4 regions of the Arthrobacter sp. CJ23 genome follow, and region 3 is predicted to be linked to each of the others. Evidence: riboswitches for the same ligand, from Rfam matches in the RefSeq annotation. Region 3 holds a riboswitch; each other region holds the start of a gene.
The links. Region 3 has a riboswitch for thiamine pyrophosphate ahead of NVV90_RS14295 (FAD-dependent oxidoreductase). Riboswitches for the same ligand answer to the same signal wherever they lie in the genome.
Positions count from the first base shown of each region.

Region 1: it holds a riboswitch for thiamine pyrophosphate, as region 3 does, so the genes downstream of both, NVV90_RS18940 (ECF transporter S component) here and NVV90_RS14295 (FAD-dependent oxidoreductase) in region 3, are expected to answer to the same signal.
Region 2: it holds a riboswitch for thiamine pyrophosphate, as region 3 does, so the genes downstream of both, thiC (phosphomethylpyrimidine synthase ThiC) here and NVV90_RS14295 (FAD-dependent oxidoreductase) in region 3, are expected to answer to the same signal.
Region 4: it holds a riboswitch for thiamine pyrophosphate, as region 3 does, so the genes downstream of both, thiD (bifunctional hydroxymethylpyrimidine kinase/phosphomethylpyrimidine kinase) here and NVV90_RS14295 (FAD-dependent oxidoreductase) in region 3, are expected to answer to the same signal.

Region 1 is NZ_CP102950.1:4,196,372-4,203,997, forward strand. It holds gene NVV90_RS18930 (energy-coupling factor transporter transmembrane protein EcfT) at 1-521, opposite strand, end outside; gene NVV90_RS18935 (ABC transporter ATP-binding protein) at 518-2,101, opposite strand; gene NVV90_RS18940 (ECF transporter S component) at 2,101-2,721, opposite strand; TPP riboswitch at 2,796-2,932, opposite strand; gene NVV90_RS18945 (NUDIX domain-containing protein) at 3,134-3,877, shown strand; gene NVV90_RS18950 (DUF4235 domain-containing protein) at 4,045-4,305, shown strand; gene mnhG (monovalent cation/H(+) antiporter subunit G) at 4,316-4,738, opposite strand; gene NVV90_RS18960 (monovalent cation/H+ antiporter complex subunit F) at 4,728-5,006, opposite strand; gene NVV90_RS18965 (Na+/H+ antiporter subunit E) at 5,003-5,569, opposite strand; gene NVV90_RS18970 (Na+/H+ antiporter subunit D) at 5,566-7,206, opposite strand; gene NVV90_RS18975 (Na(+)/H(+) antiporter subunit C) at 7,203-7,626, opposite strand, start outside.
Region 2 is NZ_CP102950.1:2,823,318-2,830,943, forward strand. It holds gene NVV90_RS12580 (amidohydrolase family protein) at 1-649, opposite strand, end outside; TPP riboswitch at 741-848, shown strand; gene thiC (phosphomethylpyrimidine synthase ThiC) at 843-2,684, shown strand; gene NVV90_RS12590 (alpha/beta fold hydrolase) at 2,667-3,392, opposite strand; gene ffh (signal recognition particle protein) at 3,504-5,072, opposite strand; gene NVV90_RS12600 (glucose-6-phosphate dehydrogenase) at 5,240-6,640, shown strand; gene NVV90_RS12605 (P-II family nitrogen regulator) at 6,762-7,100, opposite strand; gene NVV90_RS12610 (ammonium transporter) at 7,097-7,626, opposite strand, start outside.
Region 3 is NZ_CP102950.1:3,201,930-3,209,555, reverse strand. It holds gene NVV90_RS14310 (RNB domain-containing ribonuclease) at 207-1,664, opposite strand; gene NVV90_RS14305 (ferritin-like domain-containing protein) at 1,706-2,374, shown strand; gene thiE (thiamine phosphate synthase) at 2,418-3,101, opposite strand; TPP riboswitch at 3,128-3,247, shown strand; gene NVV90_RS14295 (FAD-dependent oxidoreductase) at 3,240-4,586, shown strand; gene thiS (sulfur carrier protein ThiS) at 4,583-4,819, shown strand; gene NVV90_RS14285 (thiazole synthase) at 4,823-5,620, shown strand; gene NVV90_RS14280 (4a-hydroxytetrahydrobiopterin dehydratase) at 5,661-6,332, shown strand; gene NVV90_RS14275 (hypothetical protein) at 6,335-6,637, opposite strand; gene NVV90_RS14270 (DUF3107 domain-containing protein) at 6,664-6,888, opposite strand; gene NVV90_RS14265 (TetR/AcrR family transcriptional regulator) at 6,939-7,595, opposite strand.
Region 4 is NZ_CP102950.1:2,657,469-2,665,094, forward strand. It holds gene proB (glutamate 5-kinase) at 1-764, opposite strand, end outside; gene obgE (GTPase ObgE) at 754-2,346, opposite strand; gene rpmA (50S ribosomal protein L27) at 2,463-2,726, opposite strand; gene rplU (50S ribosomal protein L21) at 2,786-3,094, opposite strand; gene thiD (bifunctional hydroxymethylpyrimidine kinase/phosphomethylpyrimidine kinase) at 3,480-5,000, opposite strand; TPP riboswitch at 4,992-5,088, opposite strand; gene NVV90_RS11770 (Rne/Rng family ribonuclease) at 5,270-7,626, opposite strand, start outside.

The DNA.
Region 1 (7,626 bases), 990 kb from region 3:
CGGCGGGCCATGCCGATGGTCTGCCATTCCTCGGCCATGAGCCCCACCAGCCGCATGGCCGCGAGCGTGCCCAGCACGAAGCGGTGCGGCAGCCGGGCCTTCTGCGCCAGGGCATCGGCGAGGTCGGTGGGGTCGGTGCAGCTCATCAGCAGGATCGCCGGCATGGCGATCGCCAGGCCGCGCAGCATGAAGCCGAGCCCCAGCTCAAGGGAGCCTTCGCTGATGGACCAGATCCCGACGTCGAGCAGTACCGCGCCGCTGTCCGCGGCGACGATCGCCGTGCTCCAGCCGCCCAGTGCGGCCGCGATGATGAGCGGCCAGCCGCGCTGCCAGAGCAGGCGCAGGGTCAGCCCGGCCAGGGGGAAGAGCGCCAGTTCCGCCGCGAGCGCCACCGAGGCGGAGACCCAGTCGATGGAGAGCGCCAGCACCAGGGTAATGAGGAAAACGGCCACGAATTTGGCCAGCGGGTTGGCGCGGGTCAGGAGGGCGTGGTTGCCGCGCAGGGTCAGTGCATCCCTCATGCCGCACCTGCTTCCTGGCGCGTGCCGCTCCGCGAGGCGGGATCGAGGCGCAGTTCCGTGCCGCCCAGGACCGCGCTGAATTCCTCGTCGTGGGTCACGGAGACCACGGAGGTACCGGCGTCGAGCAGTTCGGAGAGGAACGACGCGAGCTCGGCCCAGGTGTTGGCGTCCTGGCCGAACGTCGGCTCGTCGAGGACCAGGACCTTGGGGTGGGCGGCGAGCACCGTGGCCACGGACAGCCGCCGCTTCTCCCCGCCGGAGAGCGTGTAGGGGTTGGCGTCCACCAGGTGCGTCAGGCGAAGCCGTTCCAGGAGTTCGTCCACGCGTTCTTCGCCGTGGCCCAGGTGGCGGGGTCCGAACATGAGCTCGTCGAGCACGCGGCCGGTGACGAACTGGTGCTCGGGCTCCTGGAAGACGGTGCCGATGCGGGAAATCAGCTGCTGGGCCTTCCACGCGAAGGGGTCTGTCCCGGCACCGCCGGACAGCCCGACGGCGGCCGACACCTTCCCGGCGACAGGCGCGAGGAGTCCGGCGAGCGTCAGCGCGAACGTCGACTTTCCGGCACCGTTGGGGCCGGTGATGGTCAGTGCCTGGCCGGCGCGCACCTGGGCGGTGATGCCGGACTGCACCGGGACGGGCGGGATGGTCTTGAAGCCGCGGCGGCGTGGCCGTTCCCGCGACACGGCGAGGTCCTGGGCGGCCAGGAGCAGCTCCGCCGGTTCCTCCGCGCGGGTGCGCGTGCGGGTGGCCGGAACGTAGCCCGGCACCCAGACCCCCGCAGCCATGAGCATGTTCCGGGCCTCGTCCAGGACCTGGTCGGGCGGGCCGTCGAGAAGCACGCCGGGCGTGCCGCTCCCGCCCGCGGAGCCGGCAGCGGAGCCTGGCTGGAGCACCACGATCCGGTCCACCAGGTCCTTCCAGACGGACACGCGGTGTTCCACCACCACCAGGGTGGCGCCGGTCTTGTCCAGGCAGCGGCCCACGGCGTCGCGGACTTCCAGCACACCGGCGGGATCCAGGTTGGCGGTGGGCTCATCCAGCAGGATCAGCCCGGGCCGCATCGCCAGGATGCCCGCCAGCGCAAGGCGCTGCTTCTGCCCGCCGGACAGGGCCGACGTCGGGTGGTCCAGCGCCAAACCGCCGCCGGCAATGCTGCGCAACCCCACGTCGTCGAGCGCTTCATGGACGCGCTTCCAGATCTCCGCACGGGGGACGGCGAGGTTCTCGGCGCCGAAGGCGACGTCGTCGCCCAGGCGCGAGAGAACCACCTGCGTTTCCGGGTCCTGCTGCATGAGCCCGGCACGGCCCCGCTGCCCGCGCGGTGCGGCGCCGTCGATCAGCAGCGAGCCGCTCTCGTCGGCGTCGTCGTCATCCCCGCCCAGCACGCCGGCCAGGGCATGCAGCAGCGTGGACTTGCCGGCGCCCGAAGGCCCCAGCAGCAGCACGCGCTCGCCCGGCCCGATCTCAAGGTCGAGGCCCTGGACGGCAGGGGTGGAGCGGCCGGCGTGCCGCCAGCCCCACCCCCGGGCGGAGACTGCGGCAGGCCGGCCCGCAGTGGAAGCGGCGTCGGAAACCGGCATCAGGAGAAGACAGGCTCCGAGAAGGCCTTGCGGGAGGCGAACGAGCTCAGAACACCGGTCCTGGCCAGGCCACGGGTGGCGATCCAGGACAGCGCACCGGCGATGATTGCGCCGGAGATCGCGCAGAACACGATGTAGGCGGCCTTGTCGCCGGCTTCATAGGCGATGTTCCAGCCCCACGGCGCGAACGAGTCGTTCAGGCCGCAGAACAGGCCCGCACCGGCGCCGGCCAGCAAGGATACCGGCAGATTGAACTTCTTGTAGGCGAAGGCGGCGAACACCAGTTCCGCGCCGAGGCCCTGCAGCAGCCCGGAAATCAGCACGGTGGTGCCGTACTGGGAACCCATGATGAGCTCGCCCGTGGCGGCGACGGTTTCGCAGAACAGGGCCGCGCCCGGCTTGCGGATGATAAGCATGCCCAGCACGGCCGGAATCATCCAGCCGCCGGCGATCAGGCCGGTAAGGGGCGGGTACGTGGCGTTCATCGGTGTGGAGACGAGGGCCGCGCCCTGGGACCATGCCCAGAAGATCACGCCGCCGGCGATGGCGATCAATGCCGCCACCACGATGTCCACAACGCGCCAGTTGTAGCTGGCTTTCTTAAAGCTTGCTGTTGTCATTTCTGCCTCCTGAGTTACAGGAGGGGAAAGTGTTCCCCGGCTTCCGGACGGCCTGTGCCGCCCGCGGATCCGGACACTCTGAGAACTCGACTCCCTTACGCCGGTACTAACCGGATCAGGTTCGAGGGTCTGCGGCTGTCCGCACTCTCAGCGCCCTTCCACCGGCTGCATCCCTGCAGTGCCCGACGGCGGCGCTCCCCTGTCGTGATAAATCTGCCCTGATGGGCGTTCTCCAGTTTACACCTCGGGGCAGTTCCGGGCTTTTGGGGAGGGTCATATTGGGGGCGGGACGAGGTGGGTGCGATTCTGCTGGATCATCCGGGCCCTGACTCAAGTGCGGCCCGTCCTGGCGCGGGGGCAAGGGCAAGCCTGAGAGAATGATCCAGCAGAACTGCCGCAGCGAAGGGGCCCCATGACCAGCACAGACGGAAGCAACGGCGTCACGCCCCGGAACCCAGTGCCTGGAAGGACGGCGCCAGAACGTCCCGCCCCCGGCAGCACCGTGCCCGAACCGAGGCTCGCCGCGAGCGTCATCCTCCTGCGTGATGCCCCGGGCGGCCTCGAAACCTTCGTCCAGCACCGTGTGGCCACCATGGACTTCGCCGCCGGAATGGTGGTGTTCCCCGGCGGACGCGTGGACGCCGCGGACAAGGCCGGCCGGGAGTACCCGGACGGGCTGCTGGATGCCCACGCCCAGGACTGGAAGCTGGCTTCGATCGGGGCCGGCGCAGGCTCCGCACAGGCCCGCGCCGACGCCGGAATGGTACTGGCCGCAGCGCAACGCGAAGTGTTCGAGGAGGCCGGGCTCCGGCTTGACGCCGCGGACCTTCGCCCGTGGGCCAACTGGGTCACCCCGCCGGACATGCCCAAGCGCTTCGACACCTACTTCTACGTGGCCCGTCCCGCGCCGGGAGCCGAGCCGCGGCACCAGACCACGGAGGCGTCGTCGTCGCTCTGGATGCCGGTCCGCGACATCCTGGCCGCCGAAGAGGCCGGGAGACTGAAACTCATGCCGCCCACCTTGTTCCTGCTCAAGGAGGTAGGCGCGCTGGGGGGCGTGGAGGCCGTCTGGTCCGCCGAGCACCCGATCGTCCCGGTACATCCCGCCGCAGGTGCCATGGCGGCTTTCCTGAAGGGCCGCACGAACCGCCGCTAAGCCGCCGGGGCGGTGATCTCCGCTGCTCCGCCGCTCACGACGATTCCGCCGCTTGGAGGAATGTCGACGGTGAGCACGCTCGGACGGCCCACGTGGCTTCCCTGGTGCATCGCCCCGCCCGCCCCGCAGCCGCATCCGGCGAGGTGCCAGGCGCTAGGCTGGGGGTCATGAACCTCTTCTTCAAGCTTCTTGGCACCGGAGTGAGCATCGGCGCGGGAATCGTCGGCAGCAAACTCGTCAACGCGGCCTGGGAAAAGTCCACCGGCAAGAAGCCGCCCAAGGGCCACGACGACATGGAAACCAGCCTGCGTTCGGCCCTCGTTTTCGCGCTCATTTCGGGCACCGTCAGCACCCTCATCCAGGTCCTGGCCAGCCGCGGCACCCAGCGCGCCATCGCCCGATTCGCCAAGACCCAGGACATCGTCTAGCCAGCTTCTGTCAGTCCGAAGCCCTGCCGGCCGTTTCGCGCCCGGCGGCCTTTTGGTCTGCCCGCTCCCCCGCGGCCTTCTGGATCACAGCCTCCAGCTCGTCGGCGGTGAGCAGTTCCCGGTGGCCGTGCTTGGTACGGTAGCCCGAGCGGCCCACCATGTGCGCGGACACGGGAACGGTCAGCAACTGGAAGATCCAGGCCACCACCAGCACGGGCCACACCCACCAGGTCCGCATCTGCAGCCCGATGGCGGCCAGCAGCAGGAACAGGCCCAGCACCTGCGGCTTGGTGGCGGCGTGCATGCGGCTCATGAGGTCCGGGAAACGCAGCAGGCCCACGGCCGCGGCGAGGGACATGAGCGCCCCCACCACAAGGAAGACGGCGGTGACGGCGTCGATCACGGCGTCCGCGCCCGAAGCATCAGGAGTCATTGGGCTGTTCCCTCCGGTCGGCCACGAAGCGGGCCACGGTCACCGAGCCGATGAAGCCGATCACCGTGAGCGCCACCAGCAGCATGAGGTTGTTGAGGTGCCGGTTCACGGCCATGTCGATCGCGAGCGCGGCGCCCAGGATGGCCAGCAGCACGTCCGAGGCGAGCACGCGGTCCAGCAGGGACGGCCCGACGGCGATGCGGATGATCGCGCCGGCGGCGGCGAAGCTGAGGATCACGGCCGTGACGATGAGAACGATGTCCTTCACAGCGCTGCTCCTTCCGTGGCGGGCCGGTCTTCGGCCCTGAGTGCGTCGAGTTCCGCGCGCGTGCCCATGATGCGGATCAGTCCGGCCTCGATGTCCTGGACCTCGCGGCGGATCCGGGCGATGTCGGCCGGTGTGGTGACGTTGAGGGCGTGGATGTAGAGGGTGGAGGTGGAGCGGTCCACTTCCACCACCAGCGAGCCCGGGATCAGCGAGATGACGTGTCCGGTGGCCGTCACCATGAGATCCGAATGGCTCCGCAGAGGGACGGCGACGACGGCGTTGCGCACCTTGGGGCCGGACAGCACGGCCAGGTACATGACCTGGTAGCTCGCGGCTGCCACCTTGGCGAGGAACCCCAGTGCAAACGGGATGGCGCGCAGGATGTTGAAACGCCCGCTCAATTCCACGGGCGGCAGGTAGAAGAGCTTGGCCACCAGGATGGCGATCAGGGCTCCGAACAACAGGTTGCCGGGGCTGAAGTCCTGCCACAGGGCACCCCAGACAATCACGAGCCAGACCAGCAGGGGCAGCTCGGTCTTGAACGAAATAGGTTTCCGGCTCATTTGCCACCCCCCGGCTGCGCGGCAGTGTCCGGCTGTGCGGCATTACCCGGCTGGGCCGCCTGCGAACCCTGCCCGGGCAGCGGCGGCACCACGGCGCCGTCGCCGAGGACGGAGTGGATATACGCGGAACGGTCCAGCATGACTTCTCCGGAGTGGCCTGCCACTTTGAAAAGCGGCCCGGCGAAGACGGTAAGCGCAACACCAAAGGCCACCAGGGCCGCCGTCGCTCCCACCATGCTCCGCGGCAACAGCCCCACAGTCCCGCGGCCCGCCGGAACGGGGGTCAGCAGCACGGGGTCCGGGTACTCGGCGTCCTCGGGCTTGCGCCAGAAGGCACGGTTCCACACACGGGCGATGGCCAGGAGGGTGAGCAGGCTGGTGACCACGCCGCCCACCACCAGCACCAGGGCCAGCGGCGTGCCCAGCTCCACGCCGGCCTGCAGGAGGCCGAGCTTGCCGAGGAAGCCTGAGAAAGGCGGGATGCCGGCGAGGTTCATGGCCGGGATGAAGAAGAGCAGCGCCAACAGCGGTGAGAGCTTGGCCAGCCCGCCCAGCCGGTCCATGGAGGAACTGCCTCCACGGCGTTCGATCAGGCCCGCCACCAGGAACAGGCTGGTCTGCACGGTGATGTGGTGGGCCACGTAGAACACGGCGGCGCCCAGCCCTGCGGCGGACGACATCGCCAGGCCGAACACCATGTAGCCGATATGGCTGACCAGGGTGAAGGAGAGCAGGCGTTTGATGTCGCTCTGCGCCAGCGCGCCCAGGATGCCCACCACCATGGTCAGCAGCGCCACCACCATCAATGGCACGTTCAGGGTGTCTCCGGGGAACAGGAGCGTCTCGGTCCGGACCATGGCGTAAACGCCCACCTTGGTCAGGAGGCCGGCGAACACGGCGGTGACCGGGGCGGGGGCAGTCGGGTAGGAGTCCGGCAGCCAGAAGGACAGCGGGAACACGGCCGCCTTGATTCCGAAGGCCACCAGCAGCATGACATGGAGCAGGTTCTGCGTGCCCTGGTCCAGTTCGGCCAGTTTGATCGCAAGATCGGCCATGGTGATGGTTCCGGTGGCCCCGTAGATCATGGCAATCGCGATCAGGAACAGCACCGAGGAGACCACGGACACCACCACGTAGGTGACGCCGGCGCGGATGCGCGGCCCCGTCCCGCCGAGCGTCATGAGCACGTAGCTTGCCGTCAGCAGGATCTCGAAGCCCACATACAGGTTGAAGAGGTCGCCGGTGAGGAAGGCGTTGGACACCCCGGCCACCAGGATCATGTAGGTGGGGTGGAAGATCGAGACGGGCGCTTCCTGGTCGCCGTCGGCCATGCCCTGCCCCGTGGCGTAGACGAGCACCGCCAGGCTCACCACGGACGAGACCACAAGCATGAGCGAAGAGAACTGGTCCACCACCATCACCACGCCCCACGGCGGCATCCAGCCGCCGATCGTGACGGACGTGGTGCCGCCGTCCCAGACGGACGCCAGCAGGATGCATTCGAGCAGCAGGGTCGCGGACAGCAGGCCGATGCTGACGGCCCGCTGGGCTGCCGAGTGCCGGATCAGCAGGAAGGTCAGTGCGGCGCCCAGGATGGGGAGGACGACGGCGAGCGGTGCCAGATTGGCGAGGTTCACGCGGTGCCTCTTTCTTTAGGATCGCTTGCCGGGGAGTCCGTGCCGGCGCCGGCGCCGGTTACGCCCGGCCCGCCGGCGTCGTCGGGGCCGATGAGCCCGTCAGGCCCTGCAGCCGTCAGCGCGAACTCCGAGGTCTCCAGGGGCACAAAGGCGTCGTCCTCGGCGTCGAAGCTGGGGGTCTTGGCCACGCGGCGGTCTTCCATGTCGTCCTGGATCTCGTCCTGGCGGGCCAGGGCCCAGGTGCGGTAGATGATGCCGAGCATGAACGCGGTGACGGCGAAGGAAATCACGATCGACGTCAGGATCAGCGCCTGGGGAAGGGGATCGTTGTAGGCGCCGGGCTCCGTGTCCTTGTTGAAAAAGGGCGCCAGGCCGGCATATCCGCCGGTGCTCAGGATCAGCAGGTTGGTTGCGTTGGCC
Region 2 (7,626 bases), 380 kb from region 3:
GGATGTGCCGCGGGAGCAGGCCCGTGGCGTGCTCGATGCAGTCGATCCCGGCGTCGAGCATGTCATCGATGGTGTCCTCGGCGAAGCAGTGCGCCGTGACGCGGGCGCCCTCGTCGTGCGCGGCGGCAATGGCGTCCTTGACGGTCGCGGCCGGAAAGCAGGCCGCCAGGTCACCGGTCCCCCGGTCGATCCAGTCGCCCACCAGCTTGACCCAGCCGTCGCCGGCACGGGCCTGCTTGCGGACGGCCTCCACGAGGTCCGCCGGTTCCACTTCCTCGCCCAGGCCCCGGATGTAGCGGCGGCTCCTGGCAATGTGGCGCCCCGCCCTGATGAGCCGCGGCATGTCCGGCCGCTGCTGGATCCAGCGTGTGTCGCTGGCCGAGCCGGCGTCACGGATCAGCAGAGTTCCGGCGTCGCGGTCTGCCGTGGCCTGGGCCAGGGCGGTCCCTTCGTCAACAGCGCCGCCCTTGCCGAGGCCCACATGGCAGTGCGCGTCTACGAAGCCGGGCACCACCCAGCCGTCCAGCACCGCGTCCGGTTCCGCGGCCGGCCGTTCGAACGTCAGTAGCCCGTCCACGGACCAGAGCCCGCGACGCTCCTGCTCGGTCCCGGTGAGCACGGTTCCGCTGAATTCGATGATGTTGGCCATGGGGAAATCCTAATCCGGCCGGGAAATCCTGGTCCGGCCGCAACATGACTGCTCTTGACCCCGGGCATGGCGGCGGCTGTGGTAGCTTCGTCTACGACCACACGGGGGCCCTTGCATGGGCTGAGATCAGGCTGACGCTGCCTGCGACCGTTGAACCTGTCCGGGTAATGCCGGCGAAGGAAGTGAGTAATCCTTGAGCACCACAGAAACACAGCACAGCCCTGCCCAGAACGAGGCAGCAGCGGTCACCCAGTCGCTGAAATCCCACTCCTTGGCGTACCTCGAGGACCCCGCCAACGGCATCCGGGTTCCTGTCACGGAGATCGCGCTGGAGCCCTCCCCCAACGGTGAAGCCAACGCGCCTTTGCAGGTGTACCGGACCGCCGGTCCGGGCAGCGACCCCGTGGTGGGGCTGGAGCCGTTCCGCTCCGCCTGGATCGAAGCACGCGCCGACACCGAGGTCTACTCGGGACGCGAGCGGAACCTGCTCGACGACGGCAAGTCCGCCGTGCGCCGCGGCGCAGCCTCCGCGGAGTGGAAGGGCGCGCAGCCGGTGCCCCGCCGCGCCGTCGAGGGCAAGGTCGTCACGCAGATGCACTACGCCCGGCAGGGCGTGGTGACGCCCGAGATGCAGTTCGTGGCACTGCGCGAAAACTGCGATGTTGAACTGGTCCGCAGCGAAGTGGCCGCCGGCCGCGCCATCATTCCCAACAACATCAACCACCCGGAATCCGAGCCGATGATCATCGGCAAGGCCTTCCTGGTGAAGATCAACGCCAACATCGGCAACTCCGCCGTCACCAGCTCCATCGCCGAGGAAGTGGACAAGCTGCAGTGGGCCACCCAGTGGGGCGCGGACACCGTCATGGACCTGTCCACCGGCGATGACATCCACACCACCCGCGAATGGATCATCCGCAACTCCCCTGTTCCGATCGGCACCGTGCCGATCTACCAGGCGCTGGAAAAGGTCAACGGCGAGGCCAACAAGCTCACCTGGGAAATCTTCCGCGACACCGTGATCGAACAGTGCGAGCAGGGCGTGGATTACATGACCATCCACGCCGGCGTGCTGCTGCGGTACGTGCCGCTCACGGCGAACCGCGTCACGGGCATTGTCTCGCGCGGCGGGTCCATCATGGCAGGCTGGTGCCTGGCCCACCACGAGGAGAACTTCCTCTACACGCACTTCGACGAGCTGTGCGAGATCTTCGCCAAGTACGACGTCGCGTTCTCCCTCGGCGATGGCCTGCGGCCGGGAGCGACGGCGGACGCCAACGATGCTGCCCAGTTCGCCGAGCTGGACACGCTGGCGGAGCTCACGCAGCGCGCCTGGGAATTCGACGTCCAGGTCATGGTGGAAGGTCCGGGCCACGTCCCCTTCCACCTGGTCCGCGAAAACGTCGAACGCCAGCAGGAACTCTGCAAGGGCGCCCCTTTCTACACCCTGGGCCCGCTGGTCACGGATGTGGCCCCCGGCTACGACCACATCACCTCGGCCATCGGCGCCACGGAGATCGCCCGCTACGGCACGGCCATGCTCTGCTATGTCACGCCCAAGGAACACCTGGGCCTGCCGAACAAGGACGACGTCAAGACCGGCGTGATCACCTACAAGATCGCGGCCCACGCTGCCGACCTTGCCAAGGGCCACCCGGGCGCGAACGAACGAGACGACGCCCTGTCCAAGGCACGCTTCGAGTTCCGCTGGCGCGACCAATTCGCGCTGTCCCTTGACCCGGTCACGGCCGAGGCGTTCCATGACGAGACCCTCCCGGCCGAACCCGCCAAGACGGCGCACTTCTGCTCCATGTGCGGGCCGAAGTTCTGCTCCATGCGCATCAGCCAGGACATCCGCGACGAGTACGGTTCCGCGGAGTCACAGGCCGCCATCGCCGAGCTGTACAGCGGCATGCGGGAAAAGAGCCAGGAATTCCTGGCCTCGGGCGGCAAGGTCTACCTGCCGGAGCTGCAGCTTCCGGTGCCGGCGGCGGCTGTCGCGTCAAGCGAAGGCGCGTCAGGAAGCCTGAACTGAGCGGGCACGGCTGACATCAGCCAGGAAGGAGCGGATGATCCGGTTTCCTTCGGCTGAATCCTGGGGCCGGTGTCCTCCTGCTGCAACGCGGCGGAGGGCGCCGGTTTCCTGCAGGTAGCCGGCGATTTCCTCGTACAGCGGCTCCCAGCCGCCGGTGAGGACGAGCGTGGGCACGCCGGGGACGATGTGCAGCGGGGCCTCCCACGGCGGGGCCTGGAGCCGGAGCCGGCGTGCGGTGCGGCGGGCCTCTGGGGTGTCGAGCCCGCCCGGCTCCATCGAGAAGGCGCGGCGGACGTACTCGCGCTGGTAATCGTCGTCGCTGAGCTGGTGCCGGACCGCGAACAGCGGTTCCATGAGTGCCCGGTAGGCGGCGGTGGCGGGCAGTTCGGCCGTCAGGGACAGGCAGGCCGGCTCCACCAGGGTGAGGGAACGGACCAGGTCCGGCCGGGCCACGGCGGCGAGCATGGCCGAGATGGCACCCTCGGCGTGGGCCACAACGTGCCCGCCGGCGGGGTTGTCCGAGATGGCGCCGATGATGATGGAGATGTCCTGGGCGACGTCGGATTCCACCGGTTCGGCTGCCGGGTCGAAACCGTTCCGGCGCAGGAACAGGGCGTCGTAGTCCAGGGCCATGCCGTGCTGCTTGGGCCAGGCGGCGGCACCGAAACTGCCGGCGCCGTGCACAAAGACTACGCGCTGCTTTTGCATGATTTCACCCTATGCCACGGCCCGGACATCCCAACTGAGTAGCGCTAAGTGTCGTTATGAGCGTTCAAAACGACACTTGGCGCTACTCAGTTGGGTGGGAAAGCACGCGCCTTACTTGCCGAGGAACTTGTCGAAGCCCTTGGGCAGGTTCAGCGAGGAGGGGTCGAAGTCCGTTGCGCCCTGGCCGAAAGCGGCACCGGTGGGCGCTGCGGCAGCGGCGGCGCTGCGCTTGGCCTCGGCGTCGCGCAGTTCCTGGGCTGCCTTGGCCGGGTTGCCCGAGCGTGCCTTCTTCTTCGGGGCGCTCTTGCCGCCCTTGCGGCCGCCGGGACCACCAAGTCCGGGCATGCCCGGCATGCCGCCGCCCTGGGCCAGCTTCTTCATCATCTTCTGGGCCTGCGCAAAACGCTCCAGCAGGCCGTTGACCTCGGAGACGGTGACGCCGGAACCCTTGGCGATGCGGGCGCGGCGGGAGCCGTTGATGATCTTCGGTGCCACGCGCTCGTGCGGCGTCATGGAGCGGACCACGGCCTCGACGCGGTCGATCTCGCGCTCGTCGAAGTTCTCCAGCTGCTGGCGGATGTTCTGCGCACCCGGCATCATCATGAGCATCTTCTTCATGGAGCCCATGTTGCGGATCTGCTGCATCTGGGCGAGGAAGTCGTCCAGGGTGAAGTCTTCCTGGTCGGCGAACTTCTTCGCCATCCGGGCGGCTTCGTCCTTGTCCCAGTTCTTCTCGGCCTGTTCGATCAGGGTGAGGACGTCGCCCATGTCCAGGATGCGGGAGGCCATGCGGTCCGGGTGGAAGAGCTCGAAGTCGTCCAGGCCTTCGCCGGTGGACGCGAACATGACCGGCTTGCCGGTGACGGACGCCACGGAGAGGGCGGCACCACCGCGGGCGTCGCCGTCGAGCTTGGACAGCACGATGCCCGTGAAGTTGACGCCCTCATCGAAGGCGAGCGCCGTGTTGACGGCGTCCTGGCCGATCATGGAGTCGATCACGAACAGCACTTCGTTCGGGATGATCGCCTGGCGGATGCGGCGCGCCTGGTCCATCATGTCGGCGTCGACGCCGAGACGGCCGGCGGTGTCCACGATCACGACGTCGTGCAGCTTCTGGCGGGCTTCCTCCACGCCGGCGCGTGCGACGGCGACCGGGTCCCCAATGGGGTGCTCCAGTTCGGAAGTCGTTCCGGGGTGCGGCGCGAACACGGGCACGCCCGCCCGGCCGCCAACCACCTGGAGCTGGGTGACTGCGTTGGGACGCTGAAGGTCGGCAGCAACGAGCACGGGGCTGTGCCCCTGGGCCTTGAGCCACTTCGCGAGCTTGCCCGCGAGGGTGGTCTTGCCGGCGCCCTGGAGGCCGGCAAGCATGATGATGGTGGGGCCGGTCTTCGCCAGGCGGATGCGGCGGGTCTCGCCACCGAGGATCTCGACCAGTTCCTCGTTGACGATCTTGACGATCTGCTGGCTCGGGTTCAGCGCACCGGAAACCTCGGCACCGAGGGAGCGCTCACGGATGCGGCCCGTGAACTCGCGGACCACGGGCACGGCAACGTCCGCGTCCAGCAGGGCGCGGCGGATCTCCCGGACGGTGGCATCGACATCGGCCTCGGAGAGGCGGCCCTTGCCACGGAGATTCTTGAAGGTTGCTGTCAACCGGTCAGAGAGTGAATTGAACACGCGCCGTGCACTTCTTTCGATGGTCTACGAATGGCGGCCGAAAACGGCACACCTGAGTCTTGACGATTCCTGCCCCAACAAATTTGTCTCAACTACGTTTGTCTCAACTACGGGGACTCGACTATCTAGGGTACCAAGTCGCACCTTCAAGATGGCATGCTGGCACGGTGACCAGCAAAACAACAGTGAAAACGTTGCTCATCCTCGGTGCATCAGGCGATCTGACGGGCCGGCTGCTGCTTCCCGGCCTCGCCGGGCTCCTCGCGACCGGCCGCGCCGCCGGCCTGAAACTCGTGGGGGCAGGCTCGGACCCGTGGACCGCCGCACAGTGGCAGGGACGCGTGGCCGGCGCCTTTGCGGCGGCCACCGATGGCGCCGATGCTGCCGGCAAGGAGGCCCTGGCCGGCGTCACGGCGGGCACCGTCTACCACCAGCTCGACGTCACCGCCGAGGGCCCGCTGGCTTCCCTGCTGGCCGGCCTGGAGGCGCCGGTGGCGGTGTACTTCGCGTTGCCGCCGCACGTCAGCCAGAAGGCCTGCGAGGTGCTCCGAGGCGGGCAGCTGCCACAGGGAACGCGGCTGGTCATGGAAAAGCCCTTCGGTTCCGGATCGGAATCGGCCTCCGAGCTGAACCGCACCCTGGCCGCACTGGTCCCGGAAGACCACATCCACCGCGTGGACCACTTCCTGGGCAAGGCCACGGTGCTGAACATCCTGGGCCTGCGCTTCGCCAACCGCTTCCTGGAGCCCGTGTGGAACCGGGAGCACATCGAGAAGGTGGAGATCATCTTCGACGAGGACCTCGCCCTCGAGGGCAGGGCCCGCTACTACGACGGCGCGGGCGCCCTGCGGGACATGGTCCAGAGCCACCTGCTCCACATCATGGCCCTGCTGGCCATCGACGCCCCGGCCACCATCGGGGAGCGCGACCTCCGCGACGCCATCGCCACGGTGCTGCGGGCAAGCAGCATCGCCGCACCCTACCGGGCCTCGACCAGGCGGGCCCGCTACACGGCCGGCGCCATCGGCGGGCGCGCCGTCCCGGACTATGCCTCCGAGGAGGGAGTGGACCCGGCCCGCAACACCGAGACCCTGGCGGAGGTCCGCGTGGAGATCGACAACTGGCGCTGGCAGGGCGTGCCGTTCATCCTGCGCTCCGGCAAGGCGCTGGGCCGCAAGCGCAAGGAAGCCGTGGTCACGTTCCGGCCCGTGCCGCACCTGCCCACGGGCTTCTCCGGGGTGGACTCCCCCAACCAGCTGCGCATCGGCTTCGGCCCGGACACCCTGCAGCTGGACGTCGACGTGAACGGCCCCGGGGACATGTTCACCCTGGACCGCGCCACGCTCCTCGCCCAGCTCAACGCCCCCGGCATGCTCCCCTACGGTGAAGTCCTGGAGGGCGTCATCACGGGCGATCCCCTGCTCTCCGTGCGCGGCGACACCGCGGAGGACTGCTGGCGGATCGTGGAGCCCGTCCTGGAGGCCTGGCAGAGCGGTTCGGTCCCCTTGGACGAGTACGACGCCGGCAGTGCCGGTCCCGCGGGCTGGCCCACCGCCGTCGGGGGCTGAGCACGGCGGGAGACACGGCAGGCGGGCGGACACAGCGACTGTTCGGATGCAGCACACGTTTGGATACAGCAAAGCGGGCCGGGTACCTTTCCAGGTACCCGGCCCGCTGTCGCGTCAGGAGCTAGATGGCGGCTGAGCCGCGTTCTCCGGTACGGACGCGGACTGCCTCGTAGACGTCCACGGTCCAGACCTTGCCGTCGCCGGCCCGGCCGGTGTTCGAGGAGGCGATGAGGACATCCAGGATGTCGTCGGCCTGCTCGTCCGTGGCCAGGACCTCCACGCGGATCTTCGGCAGCAGGTCCACGTTGTATTCGGCGCCCCGGTACACCTCCGTGTAGCCGCGCTGCCGGCCGTATCCGCTGGCCGCGCTGACGGTCAGGCCCTGGACGCCGTAGGCTTCGAGTCCTTCACGGACTGCTTCGAGCTTTTCCGGTCGGATGATCGCGGTGATGAGCTTCATGCCTGGACACGTTCCTTGTCTTCTGTGCTGTCTGCCTTGGCTTCAGCCGAGGGCTTGCCGGTGATGAGGTCGTGCAGGGGCTGGAAGCTGCCGCCGTGGCCGCCGACGCCGAATTCGTAGGCAGTCTCTGCGTGCAGGCTGAGGTCCACGCCCACTGCTTCCTGCTCCTGGGAAACCCGGAAGCCCATGGTCTTGTGGATGATCAGGGCGATGACCAGGGTCATGACCGCGGAGTAGGCGATGGAGATGCCGGCTGCTGCGAGCTGTGCCCAGAGCTGGGTGAGGCCGCCGCCGTAGAAGAGGCCGCCGCCCACGCCGTCCACGGGGAGGGCGATGAAGCCCAGCGCCACGGTGCCGATGATGCCGGAGACGAGGTGGACGCCGACGACGTCCAGGGAGTCATCGAAACCGAAGCGGAACTTGATGCCGACCGCCAGGGCCGAGGCGATGCCGGCCACCAGGCCGAGGGCGAGGGCTCCGACGGGGCTGACGTTGGCGCAGGCGGGGGTGATGGCGACCAGGCCGG
Region 3 (7,626 bases):
CGGGCGCGCAAGCAAATCCAGTGGAAGCCGATCGCGGGCTATCTAAGTACTGGCACTGGTGACCAGCGGGCAATTCTCAAGATCGCGTAGGGGCGGGCTTGTTGACTTCAAAAATTAACTGAATCAACGACCGGGCATCCATTACTACACAGCCAGTCTAGCCTCTGGGCGGCCCAAAGCTTGGATCGGTGCCAGCGCCATGCCGGTCACAGGAGCGCGAAGCGGATCTCCCGTGCGGCGATGTCAGCCTTGAGAAGCTTCACCCGGACCTTGGTGCCGGACTCCATTTCGCCGTCGCAGCGGGCCGTGACGGCAGGCTCCGCGATCTGCACGACGCCGAACGGGCCGTTGCCGTTGCCGTTTCCGTTCGGCGGCTTGGAACCGGAGATCACGACGGCGTCGAACTCCTCGCCAATGTGGTTGACCACCAGGGCCGCCTCCACGGTGTCCAGGGCCATGCGCTCCATCTTCCCGGCGAGCTGGTCCGAGGCGGCCATGATCGCGGGCAAGGACGGGAGGGCGTCGCGGACCCATGACGGGATGGAGCCGCCGTTGCTCAGGGCCTCGCAGATCACCAGGACAAAGCGGTCGATCAGCCGGCGCAGAGGAGCCGTGGTGTGGGCATAGGGGGCGCCGATGGCAGACTGCACCACATTGTCGGGCACCGTTCCGTCGAACGGCGTGTAGCCTGCGCCGCGGAACAGCATCCCGGCGGCGTGCAGGATGGCCAATTGCTTGGGGTCCGTGGCATCCAGGGTGCGCAGGTATTCGCCGTAGCTCATCTCGCCGTCCCAGGGCCTGCCGAGGGCCGCCGTCTGGCGTTTGAAGTGCCGCAGGGATCGTTCGTCCGGTTCCGGCATGGTGCGCAGGATCCCCACCTTGCCGTCCAGCATCAGTTGGGCCGCGGCCATCCCCGTCATCAGGGATATCTGGGCGTTCCAGTCCTCCACCGGCAGGCTGGGCGCTGCCACAATCCGGAACCCCCCGCCGTCGGGCACGGGGACGATTTCCTGCTCCGGCATGTTCAGGCTGGCACCGCCGCGGCGGCGCTCCAGCTCCACACGCTTGAGGCCCACTTCCTTGAGGAGCTGCAGCACGGGCGAGGCCGTGCCGGCGTCGATCTCGGCCTGCACGCCCTTGTAGCTCAGCTTGGCGCGGCTCCGGACCGTGGCCCGGCGGACGGACACGGCCGTGACCTCCGCGGCCGCATCAAGGTCGAAGTCCCACACGAACGCCGCACAGTCCTGCTCGGCCAGCAGGCTGCCAGCGTTCTCGCTGATGACCTCGGGGTGGAGCGGGATCCTGCCGTCCGGGGCGTAGAACGTCTGCCCACGGTGGCGCGTCTCGGAGTCGAGTGCCCCGCCCGGGGCCACGAAGGAGGGCACATCGGAGATGGCATACAGCACCTTGTAGCCCTCGCCTGCGCGCTCGATGAACAGGGCTTGGTCGAGGTCCGTGGAGGTGGCCGGGTCGATGGTGATGAACGGGACATCCCGGAGGTCGCGATCCGGAAGGGCGTGGGCGGAAACCGCAGCTTCGGCCTCCTTCAGGGCTTCCTGCGGGTAGGCGCCGGGCAGCTCCAGCTCGGTCCGCAAGGCCGCAAATGCCTCCGCGAGCTGGTACGACTGTTCGCTGACGTTCGGCGCTATCCCATGATGTGGCACGAAAGTCAGGTTAGCCCGAAATCGGCGGTTAGTCTTGGAGCATGGGCACATCTTCGGCCGGCAATGCTCCGTACCAGCGCCTCGTGACGGACCTCCTGGGCGTCATGGCCTATGGCGAACTGTCAGCCTTCGGGCGTCTCTCCTCCGATGCGCGCTACGCGCCTACCCTGCACGACCGTGCCTTGCTGGGCCGGATCGCGGTGATCGAATTCCAGCACTTCGAACTGGTCAGCGCCCGGCTCGAAGAGCTGGGCGTAGATGCCGAGGAAACCATGCTGCCGTTCCAGCGTTCCGTGGACCACTTCCACGAGCGCACCAAGCCGGGCGACTGGTACGAGTCCCTGATGAAGGCCTACGTCATTGACACCGTGTCCTCGGACTTCTACAAGTCAGTGTCCGAGTTCCTCGACGCGGACACCCGTGAGGTGGTTGAGCGGATCCTGGTCTCGGAGGAGTCCACGGCCGTGCTGCGTGATCTGCTGCAGCGCGCCCTGGCAGAGGACCCGCGCCTTGCCTCCCGGCTGGCACTGTGGGGCCGCCGTCTGGTGGGCGAGGCCCTCACCCAGGCCCAGCGCGTCAGCATGGAACACGCCCTGCTGGGGCCGCTGCTCAGCAGTACCGGCGACGCCCGGGAAACCCTCGGGAAGCTGACGGCGGACCTCGCCGAGCGGCACGCCCGCCGGATGACCGGGCTCGGCCTGACGGCCTGAGCGGCCTCGCGCCCAAGCGCATGAGCGGTGAGGGACTGACTGGCTACCCGGCGTCGAGCGCGGCGAGCAGTTCCCGGGCGGCCGCCGTCGGGTCCGCCGCTTCGGTGATGGCACGCACCACCACGATCCTGTCGGCACCCGCTGCCACGACCTGCCCAACGTTTGTGAGGTCGATGCCGCCGATCGCGAACCAGGGCAGCAGCACGCCGCCCACGGTCTCCTCATCGGCCCTGCGCACGGCTTCTTTTGCATATGTGACCAGCTCCAGGCCGACGGCGTCCCGACCCGGCTTGGTGGGCGTTGCCCAGACCGGGCCCACGCAGAAATAGTCCAGGCCGCTGCGGCCCGGGGCGGCTGCGATCGCGGCATCGATCTGCTCCGTGGTGTGCGTGGACAGGCCGATCACCGTGGGGTCGTGGAGGATGTGCCGGGCCGAGCGCAACGGCAGGTCCTTCTGGCCGATATGGAACACCGGAGCCCCGGAAAGCAGGGCAATATCGGCCCTGTCGTTGACGGCCCACAAGCGTCCGTGACGGTGGGCCACCTTGTGCAGGACCTCGAGAAGTTCGAGTTCCTCGGCCGCTTCCAGGGACTTGTCGCGGAGCTGGATGATGTCCACGCCGCCTTCGAAAGCGGCATCGACGAAGTCTTCGAAATCGCCCTGCGTCTTGCGGGCATCGGTGCAGAGATAGAGGCGGGCCGTGGTGTGGACATCGTGCTGGGTCATGGAGACAGCGTAGTTCCTTTACACTGGGCTGGTACTGCGGGAGCCGCAGTGGCGGTCACAAACGCCACGCGGCTGAGAGGGCTTCAGCGCCGACCGCTTGACCTGATCCGGCTAGTACCGGCGTAGGGAAGGAGCCCCATGGCTGACACAATGCAGAACCGTCCCGGCACCCTGCACGCGGACGTCGCCGTGATCGGCGGAGGCATCATCGGGCTGGGCATCGCCCTGGAGGCCCGCAAAGCAGGACGCTCCGTAGTCCTCATCGATCCCGCACCGGCCACGGGCGCCACGTACGCCGCGGCCGGCATGCTGGCCCCCGTCAGCGAACTGCACTACCAGGAGGAAGACCTCCTGGACCTCATGCTGGAGTCCTCGGCGCTCTGGCCGGAGTTCGAACGGACGCTGCCGGCGGCGTCGGATCCCGGGGACGCGGCCCTTGGGACCGGATACCGCACGACGGCGACCCTCGCCGTGGGTGCCGACGCCGCGGACCGGCGGGCGCTCGCCGACCTCCGGGACGTCCAGCTGGCACACGGACTGGCGGTGGAACCGCTGGCGCTCCGCGAAGCCCGGAGCCGCGAACCCTTGCTGAGCCCACAGATCTCCTGCGCCTTCGTCATCCCCGCCGACCACCAGGTGGACCCCCGCAAGCTCGCCCGCCGGATCCTGGCGTCCCTCGCCAACCACGGCCTGGGAGATCCCAGCTGGGTGGCCGGGGCAGAGGATGGCTTTGCGCTCCGCGCCCGGGCCGCGTCACTCCTGTGGGAGGACGGCCGCGTGGCCGGGGCAGTACTGGAGACCGAGACGGGTCTTGGGGGCGGAACCGTGACCCAGCACGGAACCGTGGTGCGGGCTGCGGAAACTGTGGTGGCCAACGGCCTCGGCGCCGCCGCCCTGGCCGGACTCCCGGAGGGCCTCGCGCTGCCCTTGCGTCCCGTCTACGGGGACATCCTGCGGCTGCGCGTTCCCGAACACCTCCGCCCGCTGCTGACCTGCACGGTCCGTGGCATGGTGCGCGGCGTGCCTGTCTACATCGTTCCCCGGGACGACGGAACCGTGGTGATCGGGGCGACGCAGCGTGAAGACGGGCTGTCCGCCTCCTCCAATGCCGTCTCCGCCGGCGGCGTTTACCAGCTGCTCCGCGACGCCCAGGTCCTGGTCCCCGCGGTGGCCGAACTAGAACTGCTCGAAGCCACGGCGCGGGCACGGCCGGGCACCCCGGACAACGCGCCCCTGCTCGGCCGCGTCCAGGGCGGCCGCGGCGACATCGAAGGCCTGGTGGTAGCCACCGGCTTCTTCCGCCACGGCGTCCTGCTCACCCCCGTGGCCGCACGGATCGTCGGCCAGCTCCTCTCCGGAGTGGAGGACCCCCGGTGGTCCAGGTTCCGCCCGGACCGCTTCTCCGGAAGCCACGGCTCATCCGTCCCAACATCAGCAGTCCACACTGCAGCAACCCCTTCCGCAGCAAGCAAGGATCCGGCATGAACATCACCCTCAACGGCTCAGCCCACGAGCTCTCCGACGGCGCTTCCGTCACCACCCTCGTCAGCCAAGTGACCGGCCGCGTGCTGGACCACCGCGGCCAGGCGTCCGACGGCGGCAAGCTGGGCGTCGCCGTCGCACGCAATTCCGAAGTGGTGCCGCGCAGCCAGTGGGCTGCCACGGCGCTCGCAGAAGGCGACGAACTCGAACTCGTAACCGCAGTACAGGGAGGCTGAACCATGACCGCAGCAGGCACCGAGGTGCGCACTGATTCACTGGTGATCGACGGCGTGGAGTTCGGCTCCCGCCTCATCATGGGCACCGGCGGGGCGCCCAGCCTGGACGGCCTGGGGGCCGCACTGCTGGCCTCCGGCACGGAACTGACCACCGTGGCCATGCGCCGTTACTCGCCGGCCGAAACCGGGTCCCTGTTCCAGCTCCTGCTGGACCACAACATCCGGGTCCTGCCCAACACGGCGGGTTGTTTCACTGCCAAGGACGCCGTGATGACGGCCGAACTGGCCCGCGAAGCCCTGGAAACCGACTGGGTCAAGCTCGAAGTCATTGCCGACGAGCACACCCTGCTTCCGGACGCCGTGGAACTGGTGGACGCCACGGAACAGCTGGTGAACCGCGGCTTCAAAGTGTTCGCCTACACGAACGACGATCCCGTCCTGGCCCTGCGCCTGGAAAACCTCGGCGCCGCCGCCGTCATGCCCCTGGGCGCGCCCATCGGCACCGGGCTTGGCATCCTGAACCCGCACAACATCGAACTGATCGTGTCCCGGGCCTCGGTTCCCGTGGTGCTCGACGCCGGAATCGGCACGGCCTCCGACGCCGCACTGGCCATGGAACTGGGCTGCGACGCCGTCCTGCTGGCCACCGCAGTGACGCGCGCCCAGAACCCCGTCCTGATGGGTGAGGCCTTCAAACACGCCGTCATCGCCGGTAGGCTGGCGAAGCAGGCGGGCCGGATTCCGCGCCGGGAGCACGCATTGGCGTCCTCGGCCATGGAAGGCCGGGCCGAGTTCCTGTAAGCGCGTCCCCCAGCGGGGAGTCCCAAGCCGAGGAGCAGCCATGGCAGGCAAGGAAAATGTCCTCACCAGGCCGGCGATCGACGCCGCCTTGGCGGAACTGCCGGACTGGCGGTACCGGCTCGGCGGGCTCGTCACCGTGTACAAAACGCCGACGGCAGCCGGCGCGCTGGCGCTGATTGCCGCCGTCGGGCAGATCGCGGAAGAACAGAACCACCACCCCGATCTGGACTGGCGCTACAACCGGGTCTTCCTCCGGTACACCTCGCACGACGCCGGCTCCGAGGTGAGCAGCCGGGACGTCGCCGCCGCCACCGCGGCCAGCGCTGCCGCCTCGGACGCCGGAGCCGTGGCCGAGCCCGGGCTGTACAGGACCATGGAACTGGCGATCGACACCGACAATCCGGAAGCGATCTCCGAGGTCTGGCGGGTGGCCCTGGGCTACCGCAAGGGACGATACGGGGACCTCGTGGACCCCCATGGCAGGGGACCGGCCCTGTGGTTCCAGGAATCGCCGACGCCCAACGCCAACCGCATCCACGTGGACGTGCACCGGAGCCTGGCCGAATCGGGCCCGGCCATCGAGAAAACGGCGGCGACCGGGGCCTTAATGAACCATGACCACGCACCCGGGTGGGTGGTGGTCACGGATTCACAAGGCAACCGGCTCTGCCTGTGCACCGAAGCGGGGCACGAGCCGGATCTCGAGGACTGAAACTACAGCTTGAGCGCGGCGGTCAGCGCCTGGATGTCGTGCTTGGCGCGCGCCCGGCCCAGGAACGCCACTGCTGCGACGGACGCCGCTGCACCCAGGGCGATCGGCAGGACCCACGGCATCCAGGTCAGGCCGGGCCGGTAGCCCAGGCCGATCTGGAGGCAGACGATCCAGCTCAGCATGCCCACAGCCACTGCCACCCCGGCGGGCAGGATGATGCCGTACGTTGCGTGGTGCTTGTCATTTGCCCAGACAATGAAGCCCGCGGCGGCGGTGGCAAGGACCACGATGACGAGTGAAAGCATGGGGGCTCCTGGTTTCCGGGGAGTGCCTAGAGGACGCCGAAACCGACGCGGCGGGCTTCCTCGGCGCCGATCTCCACGTAGCCAAGGACGTTGCCGGGGACGATGATCTGGCGGCCCTTTTCGTCGGTCAGGCGCAGCTCGGTGCCCTTGGACACGGCCTCGGCGACGATCTTGGCGACGGCCTCCGCATCCATGGCGGTTTCCAGCACGATTTCGCGGCCCACGTTCTGAATGCCGATCTTTACTTCCACAGCAAGGCCTCCAAGCCAATCAAGAATTAAGTCAGTCCTCTATTTGTAGCCTAGGACTCTTTGGGGAATCGACTGATTCCGCGCCAAGCTAAACGATAGATGAGATCGCTGGCCACATCGAGGTCCAGGTTTCCGTCCGTTTCGAGCCAATACCGGGCACTGACCTGCGCCATCCCGGCCAGTCCGCGGCCCAGGAGCTGCGCCTCGAGCGGGGGCAGCTTGGTGTCCTCCGCGATGACGTGCGCGACGGCGTCGGCGAAGGTCTTGTTGAATGTCTCCAGCCGCGAACTGACATCGGGATCGTTGATGAGGTCCGATTCGAAGACCAGCCGGTGGGCCTGGTCGTCGCTCGCGATGAAACGGTAGTACGCGCGCATGACGGCCTGGACGCGTTCCTTGTTGTCGGACGTGGAGTTCAGCGCCGAGAGCATTTGCTCCGTCAGCGTGGCCAGGTGGCTGTCCAGCAGCGCCATGTAGAGCTCGCGCTTGGACGGGAAGTGCTGGTACAGGACCGGCTTGCTCACGTGCGCGGTCTCGGCGATCTCGTCCATCGCGGCGCCGTGGAAGCCGTTGGCAACAAACACTTCCAATGCGGCATTGAGCAGCTGGGCGCGGCGTTCATCGCGCGGCAACCTCGCTGAGCGCGGCGATCCGGTTCGTTCCTGCTTCTCCGGTGTCTCCTGTTTTGCCCGTGCGCCCTCGGCCACAGTTCTGCCCGCCTTTCCTTTGCAGTTATGA
Region 4 (7,626 bases), 540 kb from region 3:
GCCGTCGAGGTCACCAGGGCATGGATGCCGGATCCGGCGGCCATGGACGCGGCCTCGACCTTGGTCATCATGCCGCCTGTACCCACCCCGGCCTTGCCGGCCTTGCCGATGGTGACGTCCTCAAGGTCCCGCGGACCCCGGACCAGGGGGATGCGCTCGGCGCCCTGCGACGGCGGGCCGTCGTAGAGGGCGTCGACGTCGGAGAGCAGTACCAGCGCATCGGCCCGGACGAGGTGCGCCACCAGGGCCGCAAGACGGTCGTTGTCGCCGAAACGGATCTCGTGCGTGGCCACGGTGTCGTTTTCGTTGACAACCGGCACCACGCCGAGGTTCAGCAGGCGGTCCAACGCCCGGAAAGCGTTCGTGTGCTGCGTGCGCCGCATGAGGTCATCGGCGGTCAGCAGCACCTGGCTGACGGTCACGCCATGCGCGCCGAAAGCCTGGGTATACCGGGCCATGAGCAGCCCCTGGCCGACGCTCGCGGCAGCCTGCTGCGTGGCCAGGTCCCGTGGCCGCTTGGCCAGGCCGAGCGGGGCAAGGCCCGCGGCGATGGCGCCGGAGGAAACCAGGATGATCTCCGTGCCGGCGTTGCGCTTTTCGGCGAGGGCGTTGACCAGGGCGGTCAGCGCCTTCTCCGAAATGCCGCCCTTGATGCTGGTCAGCGACGAGGAGCCGACCTTGACCACAATGCGCTTGGCCCCGGCCAGGGCTGCGCGTTCGGCTTCTTCAGTGTGCTTCGGGGACTCAGGAGTCCTAGGCGTCATCACCGGTGTCCAGGCTGCTTTCTTTCAGGGGCTGGGCTGCGGCCCGACGGCGGCTGACGGATTCGGTCCAGATGCCGGCCTTGCGCTCGGCTTCCAGCTCCGCACGCGCGGCAGCCTTGGCCTCGCGGCGCTCGATCTGCTCTTCGCGCTTCTGCGAACGGGTGGGGCGGTCACCGATATCGGCGATGCGGATGTCGGTGCCGCGCGGGGTGGCCAGCAGTTCGGCGCCGGCCATCATGGTGGGCTCCCAGTCGAAGACAACGCCGTCGTCCTCGCCGATCACCACGGTATCGCCCGGCTTGGCGCCGACCTTGAACAGTTCATTTTCGACGCCGAGCTTGGCCAGGCGGTCGGCGAGGTAGCCGATGGCTTCCTCGTTGGTGAAGTCGGTCTGCTTGACCCAGCGGACCGGCTTCTCGCCGAGGACGCGGAACAGCGGCTCGAGGTTCTTTTCTTCGCGGCGGATCCGGAAGCCGGACTCGTTGACGGCGCGGGGACGCAGCACCGGCGGGGCAACCTTCGGCGGGGCCGCGGCGACGGCGTCGCGGGCCGCCTTGACGATCTCGGCCATGGCGAAGCCCAGCTGGCGCAGGCCCTCGTGGCTCGTGGCCGAGATCTCGAACACCCGGTAACCGCGTGATTCCAGTTCGGGGCGGACGAATTCCGCCATGTCCTTGCCGTCCGGGAGGTCAACCTTGTTCAGGGCCACCAGGCGCGGGCGGTGGTTCAGGGGAACCACTTCGCCGTCGACACCGGCGTAGCTCATGTCCACGGCGTACTTCTCCAGCTCGGCCTCGATGATGGAGAGGTCGGAGAGCGGATCGCGGTCGGATTCGAGCGTGCCGCAGTCCAGGACGTGGACCAGGGCGGCGCAGCGCTCAACGTGGCGCAGGAAGTTGTGGCCCAGGCCCTTGCCTTCGCTGGCACCTTCGATGAGGCCGGGGACGTCGGCGATGGTGAAGCGGACGTCGCCGGACTCCACAACGCCCAGGTTGGGAATCAGGGTGGTGAAGGGGTAGTCGGCGATCTTGGGCCGCGCGGCGGACATGGCAGCAATGAGGCTGGACTTACCGGCGGATGGGAAGCCCACCAGCGCGATGTCGGCAATCGACTTCAGTTCCAGGACGATGTCGCTGGAATCGCCTTCGATGCCAAGGAGCGCGAAGCCGGGGGCCCTGCGCTTCTGGGAGGACAGCGAGGAGTTGCCGAGGCCGCCCTGGCCGCCAGCTGCGGCAATGTATTCGGCGCCTTCGCCCACGAGGTCGGCCAGGACCTTGCCATCCTTGGTCTTGACGACGGTGCCGTCCGGCACTGGCAGGATGAGGGTTTCGCCGTTCTTGCCGCCGCGCCAGTCGCCCATGCCCGGGCCGCCGTTGGTGGCGTGGCGGTGCGGGGCGTGGTGGTAGTCAAGCAGCGTGGTGGTCTGGTGGTCCACCCGCAGGATCACGTCGCCGCCGTCGCCGCCGTTGCCGCCGTCGGGACCGCCAAGCGGCTTGAACTTCTCCCTCTTGACAGAGACACAGCCGTGGCCGCCGGTACCGCCGGATACGTGCAGGACTACCCGGTCTACAAAGCTCGCCACGTGAATCTCCTCTATTGCTGAACCAGTCGCCCGGAGGCTTCCTAGTCGATTGTAATGCGGTTAAAAGAACGGTGGAGCGGGCCTGTTGGCCCGCTCCACCGGTTCAGAACTTGCTGTTACTCTGCAGCTGCAGCAGCAACGATGTTCACTACGCGACGGCCGCGGCGAGTACCGAACTCAACCGCACCTGCCTGCAGGGCGAACAGGGTGTCGTCGCCACCGCGACCGACGCCGGCGCCCGGGTGGAAGTGGGTGCCGCGCTGGCGGACGATGATCTCGCCAGCGGAAACAACCTGGCCACCGAAGCGCTTTACGCCCAGGTACTGGGCGTTGGAGTCACGACCGTTGCGAGTGGAGCTCGCGCCTTTTTTATGTGCCATTTGAAATGCCTGCCTTTAAATTTCTGGGGAAACTGAAAACCGGAACAACGTAACAGAAGTTACTTGATGCTCGTGATCTTGATCTTGGTCAGTTCCTGACGGTGACCCTGGCGCTTCTTGTAGCCGGTCTTGTTCTTGAACTTCTGGATGACGATCTTCGGACCACGGAGGTCTTCGAGGATCTCGGCCGTAACCTTGACCTTGGCCAGGTCCGCAGCGGCGGAGGTGACCTTGTCACCGTCAACCAGGAGCAAGGCGGGCAGCTCAAGCGTGCTGCCGGCTCCACCGGGGACGCGGTTCAGCGTTACGTAGTCTCCAACGGAAACTTTTTCTTGGCGGCCGCCTGCGCGGACAATCGCGTACACCACTTGGGCACTCACTTCTCTCGACGTTTCTTACTAAATTTGCGTGCGGAACCTTGAACCGAAACCGGCCTGGTTCCCGCTGTGCCTCAACGCCGTGGACTTCAGATCGAAGCCCGTGAGTCATCCCATGAACAATTCCAAGGGGCATAACCCAAGTGTTGGCGTAAGCACCGAAGATCTAGATTACGCTAGTTTGGCCTTCGGCTGCAAATGAGGCCAGGTCCGGAGGCCGCCAGGTGATGATCACCACAAGCTGGCATCACTGCGTCCGGTACCGTGCCCATACAGCCTACAGCCTTCCGGCGATTAAGTTGGGATCGGCACCTGCGACGCGCGGCGCAGCCTGGCTTTCTGCCCGCCGCACGCGCCGCCCGCGCTGTGGCCGCGTTCAGGCGTGCAGCCGCGGAGCGTCGAAAAACGCCGTCTCATAGCGGCAGGACCAGGCGAAGGCCTCGCGCATGGCGTCCCGCTCCGCCGGCGAAGCTGCCCGGGCGGCGGCATCCGTGAAGTCAATGGCCTGCCTGGTGGCGGCCGCGAAGTCCTCGTCCGCGTAGGCACGCAGCCAATCGGCGTAGGGGTGCTCCGATGAAGCTCCGGCCTCCACGTAGGCGCCGTGGAGCTGCTGCCCCACCTCCGCGTACAGCCAGTAGCAGGGCAGGATGGCGGCGAGCAGCACGGCGTAGCTGCCCGACGCCGACGCTGCCAGCAGATGGTCCACGTAGGACTTGGTGACGGGCCCGGTGGCCGCCTCCACGTTCCGGCCGGCCAGCCAGTTCCGGTGCAGTTCCGACTCCACTTCCAGGCACTGCTGGGATCCGCTGGCCCAGAAGAGCTGCTCAGCCTCGGTGGGGGCCAAGGCGCCGGCCCTGGCCAGGACCCGTGAGTAGCCGTTGAGATAGAGGGCGTCCTGGGCCAGGTAGTAGGCAAACTCGCGCTCCGGCAGTTCGCCGGACTGCAGCCCGCGGATGAACTCCAGGCCGTAGATGGCCTGGAGCTCGGGCGAGGCGTCCCGCCACAGCTGCGCGGCGTACTCCCCCGGCCTCAGCGCGCGCTCCAGCTGGTGGAAATGGTTGACGGGGCCGTTGCCTTGGCCCACTTCGAGCCTTCCGGAGGTGGCCAGCGCCTCCTGCAACCAGGGCTTGACCTCCTGCAAGGACGCTTCCCAATCGCCGTGGCGGACCTGGGCCGTGGCCATGGCCGCGGACAGGGAGCACCCCGTGCCGTGGCTGTTCCGGGTGTGGACCCTGGCTCCGGCGACTTCCACCACGTCCTGCCGGAGCAGGCCCGTGGTGTTGACGAGGGCATCCGGGCATTCCATACCGGGCAGGTGCCCGCCCTTGACCAGCACGGTGTTGCCGCATTCCGCCGCCAGCCGCTTGCCCTGGTCCAGGGCCGCGGCCCAGTCGGAGGCCTCCGGCTCGCCCAGCAGCATGGCCAGCTCCGGCAGATTGGGCGTGATCAGGTCCGCAAGCGGCAGCAGGGCCCGCAGGGCGGTTTCGGCCGATTCGCGCAGCAGCCGGTCGCCGCTGGTGGCCACCATGACGGGATCAAGGACCACGACGGCGGGCCGCACCTTCTGGAGCCAGCGGCGGACCTCGTCGATGACGGCCACGTCGCCCAGCATGCCGATCTTGACGGCATCCACGGCGATGTCGTCGCTGATGGCTTCAAGCTGCTGGCGCAGGAATTCCACCGGCGGCACGTGGACGCCGGTGACGCCCTGCGTGTTCTGGGCGGTCAGGGCGGTGACGGCAGCCATGCCGTAGCCGCCGTTGGCCGCGATGCTTTTCAGGTCCGCCTGGATACCGGCCCCACCGGACGGATCGGAACCGGCGATGCTGAGCACCCTGGGGATCCTGCGGCCCGTGGAGGGAAGCGGGTAGACAGTCGAATAGGACGTTGAAGTCATGAAAGACATCCCTTCGCCGGTGCTAACCGGACAGGTTCAACGGGTCTGGATCTCAGCCAGGCTTGTGCCGGCACCCCGTGTCAGATCCCTAGCGTAGCCGACACGTCCGGCGCCCCCGGGTTACCCGGACATTGTGACCCCGGGGCTCCCGTCCCCTGGGCCGTGTAGCCAACGGGCCGGATACAGCAAGGCCCCGGCAGGGTCCGCGTTGTGCGGAGCCTGCCGGGGCCCGGTGCTGCTGTGAACGGCCTGCCCGGAGACCGGCCAGCCTAGAGTTCGGAGGCCGGGACGCCGACGCCGAGGATGATCGGCTCGTTGGCCTGCGCCGCCTTGGCCGATGCCTTCACCGCTGCCGGGGCCTTGGCCTCGTGCGTGGTGCCGCCGGCGGCCGGCGGGGCCACATCGTGGTGCTCCACGGTGGTCTCGTTGGCTGCGCCCTGGGCGCGGCTGGCGCTGCGGTTGCGGCGGCCACGCCGTCCGCGGGAGCGGGACGAGCCCTGGGCTTCCTCAGCCGCCGCGGCCTGCGCCGTGGCGGCCGGCGCTGTGGCGGCCGGCGCCTTGGCAGCGGGTGCTTCGCCCAGGTGCTGGAAGGCCTCCGCAAGGAGGTCCAGGCTCATGGCCGGCGCAGTGGACGCAGCGTCCTCGGAGTGGTCCACGAACGGCAGCGCGACCTCCTCGCCGCCGAAGCGCAGCACGGGTGCCGTGCGCACATCGTGGGAACCGGCGTCGGTGGCTTCGGCAGCCTGTCCCGCAGCGGAAGCCGCAGCGGCAGCAGCTTGGTGCAGCTCGTCGTCGTGCAGGTGCGCCGCGTGGGCAGCGGCCGCGATGTTGGCGAGTGCGGCGCGCGTTGCCTCGGCCTTCGCCTGGCGCACCGGATCAACAGCTTCGTGCGCTGCGGCCGGTGCCACAGGAGCAGCCTGGGCCGGGGCCGGAGCCTGCGGCGCCACGGGCGCGTCGATGACCAGGCCGCCCTTGCCGCGGCGGCGCTTGCGGTCCGTGCGGGCTGCGGGCTGGGACTCCGTGTGCGGGCGGTGGTGCTCGGCGGCTACCACGTTGGCGCGGCGGTGTTCCACGGGTTCATCGTGGGTCACCACACCGCGTCCTGCGCAGTGTTCGCACTGCTCGCCGAAGACCTCCAGGAGGCCGGTGCCCATGCGCTTGCGGGTCATCTGGACCAAGCCCAACGAGGTCACTTCAGCCACCTGGTGCTTGGTCCGGTCGCGGCCCAGGCACTCCACCATGCGGCGCAGCACGAGGTCGCGGTTGGACTCGAGCACCATGTCGATGAAGTCGATCACGATGATGCCGCCGATGTCGCGCAGCCGCAGCTGGCGGACGACTTCCTCTGCCGCTTCAAGGTTGTTCTTGGTGACGGTCTCTTCGAGGTTGCCGCCGCTGCCGGTGAACTTGCCGGTGTTGACGTCCACTACGGTCATGGCCTCGGTGCGGTCGATCACCAGGGAGCCGCCGGACGGCAGGAAGACCTTGCGGTCCAGGGCCTTGTGGATCTGCTCGTCGATCCGCCAGGCGGAGAAGATGTCCTGGTCCTTGCTCCACTTCTCGAGCCGGCCCACCAGGTCCGGCGCCACGTAGGTCACGTAGGCCTCGATGGTGTCCCAGGCCTCGTCACCGGAGACGATCAGCTTGGAGAAGTCCTCGTTGAAGACATCGCGGACCACCTTGATGGTGAGGTCAGGTTCGCCGTAGAGCAGCTCGGGGGCCAGGATCTTGGTGGACGTGGCCTGGCCTTCGATGCCTTCCCACTGCGCGCGCAGGCGGTTGATGTCGTGCGTCAGCTCTTCTTCCGACGCGCCTTCGGCGGCGGTGCGGACGATGACGCCGGCGTTCTCCGGCAGGCGGTCCTTGAGGATGCGCTTGAGGCGGTTGCGCTCGACGTCGGGCAGCTTGCGGGAGATGCCGGTCATGGAACCGCCCGGCACGTACACCAGGTAGCGGCCCGGGAGGGAGATCTGGCTGGTCAGGCGGGCGCCCTTGTGGCCCACCGGGTCCTTGGTGACCTGCACCAGGACGGAATCGCCGGACTTGAGCGCGTTCTCGATGCGGCGCGGCTGGCCTTCGAGGTTGACGGCGTCCCAGTTGACCTCGCCGGCGTACAGCACGGCATTGCGGCCGCGTCCGATGTCCACGAAGGCGGCTTCCATGGACGGCAGCACGTTCTGGACCTTGCCCAGGTACACGTTGCCGATCAGGGAGTCCTGCTGCGTCTTGGACACGAAGTGCTCGGCGAGCACGCCGTCTTCCAGGACGCCGATCTGGATTCTGTCGTCGCGCTGGCGGACGATCATCTGGCGGTCCACGGATTCGCGGCGGGCCAGGAACTCGGCCTCGGTGATGACCTGGCGGCGGCGCCCGGTCTCGCGGGATTCGCGGCGGCGCTGCTTCTTGGCCTCAAGTCGGGTGGAGCCCTTGACACTGGTCACGCGGTTGCTGACCGGCGCCTCGCTAATGGCGCGGGGGGCACGCACACGGGTCACCGTGTTGGGCGGATCGTCGTCTCCGCCACCCGTCAGTTCCAGGTCCTGGTCGCCACGGCGGCGGCGACGGCGACGGCGGGAGGTCACGCCGTCCTCCAGCGTTTCCGCTGCGGGGGCGTCGTCGTCGGACT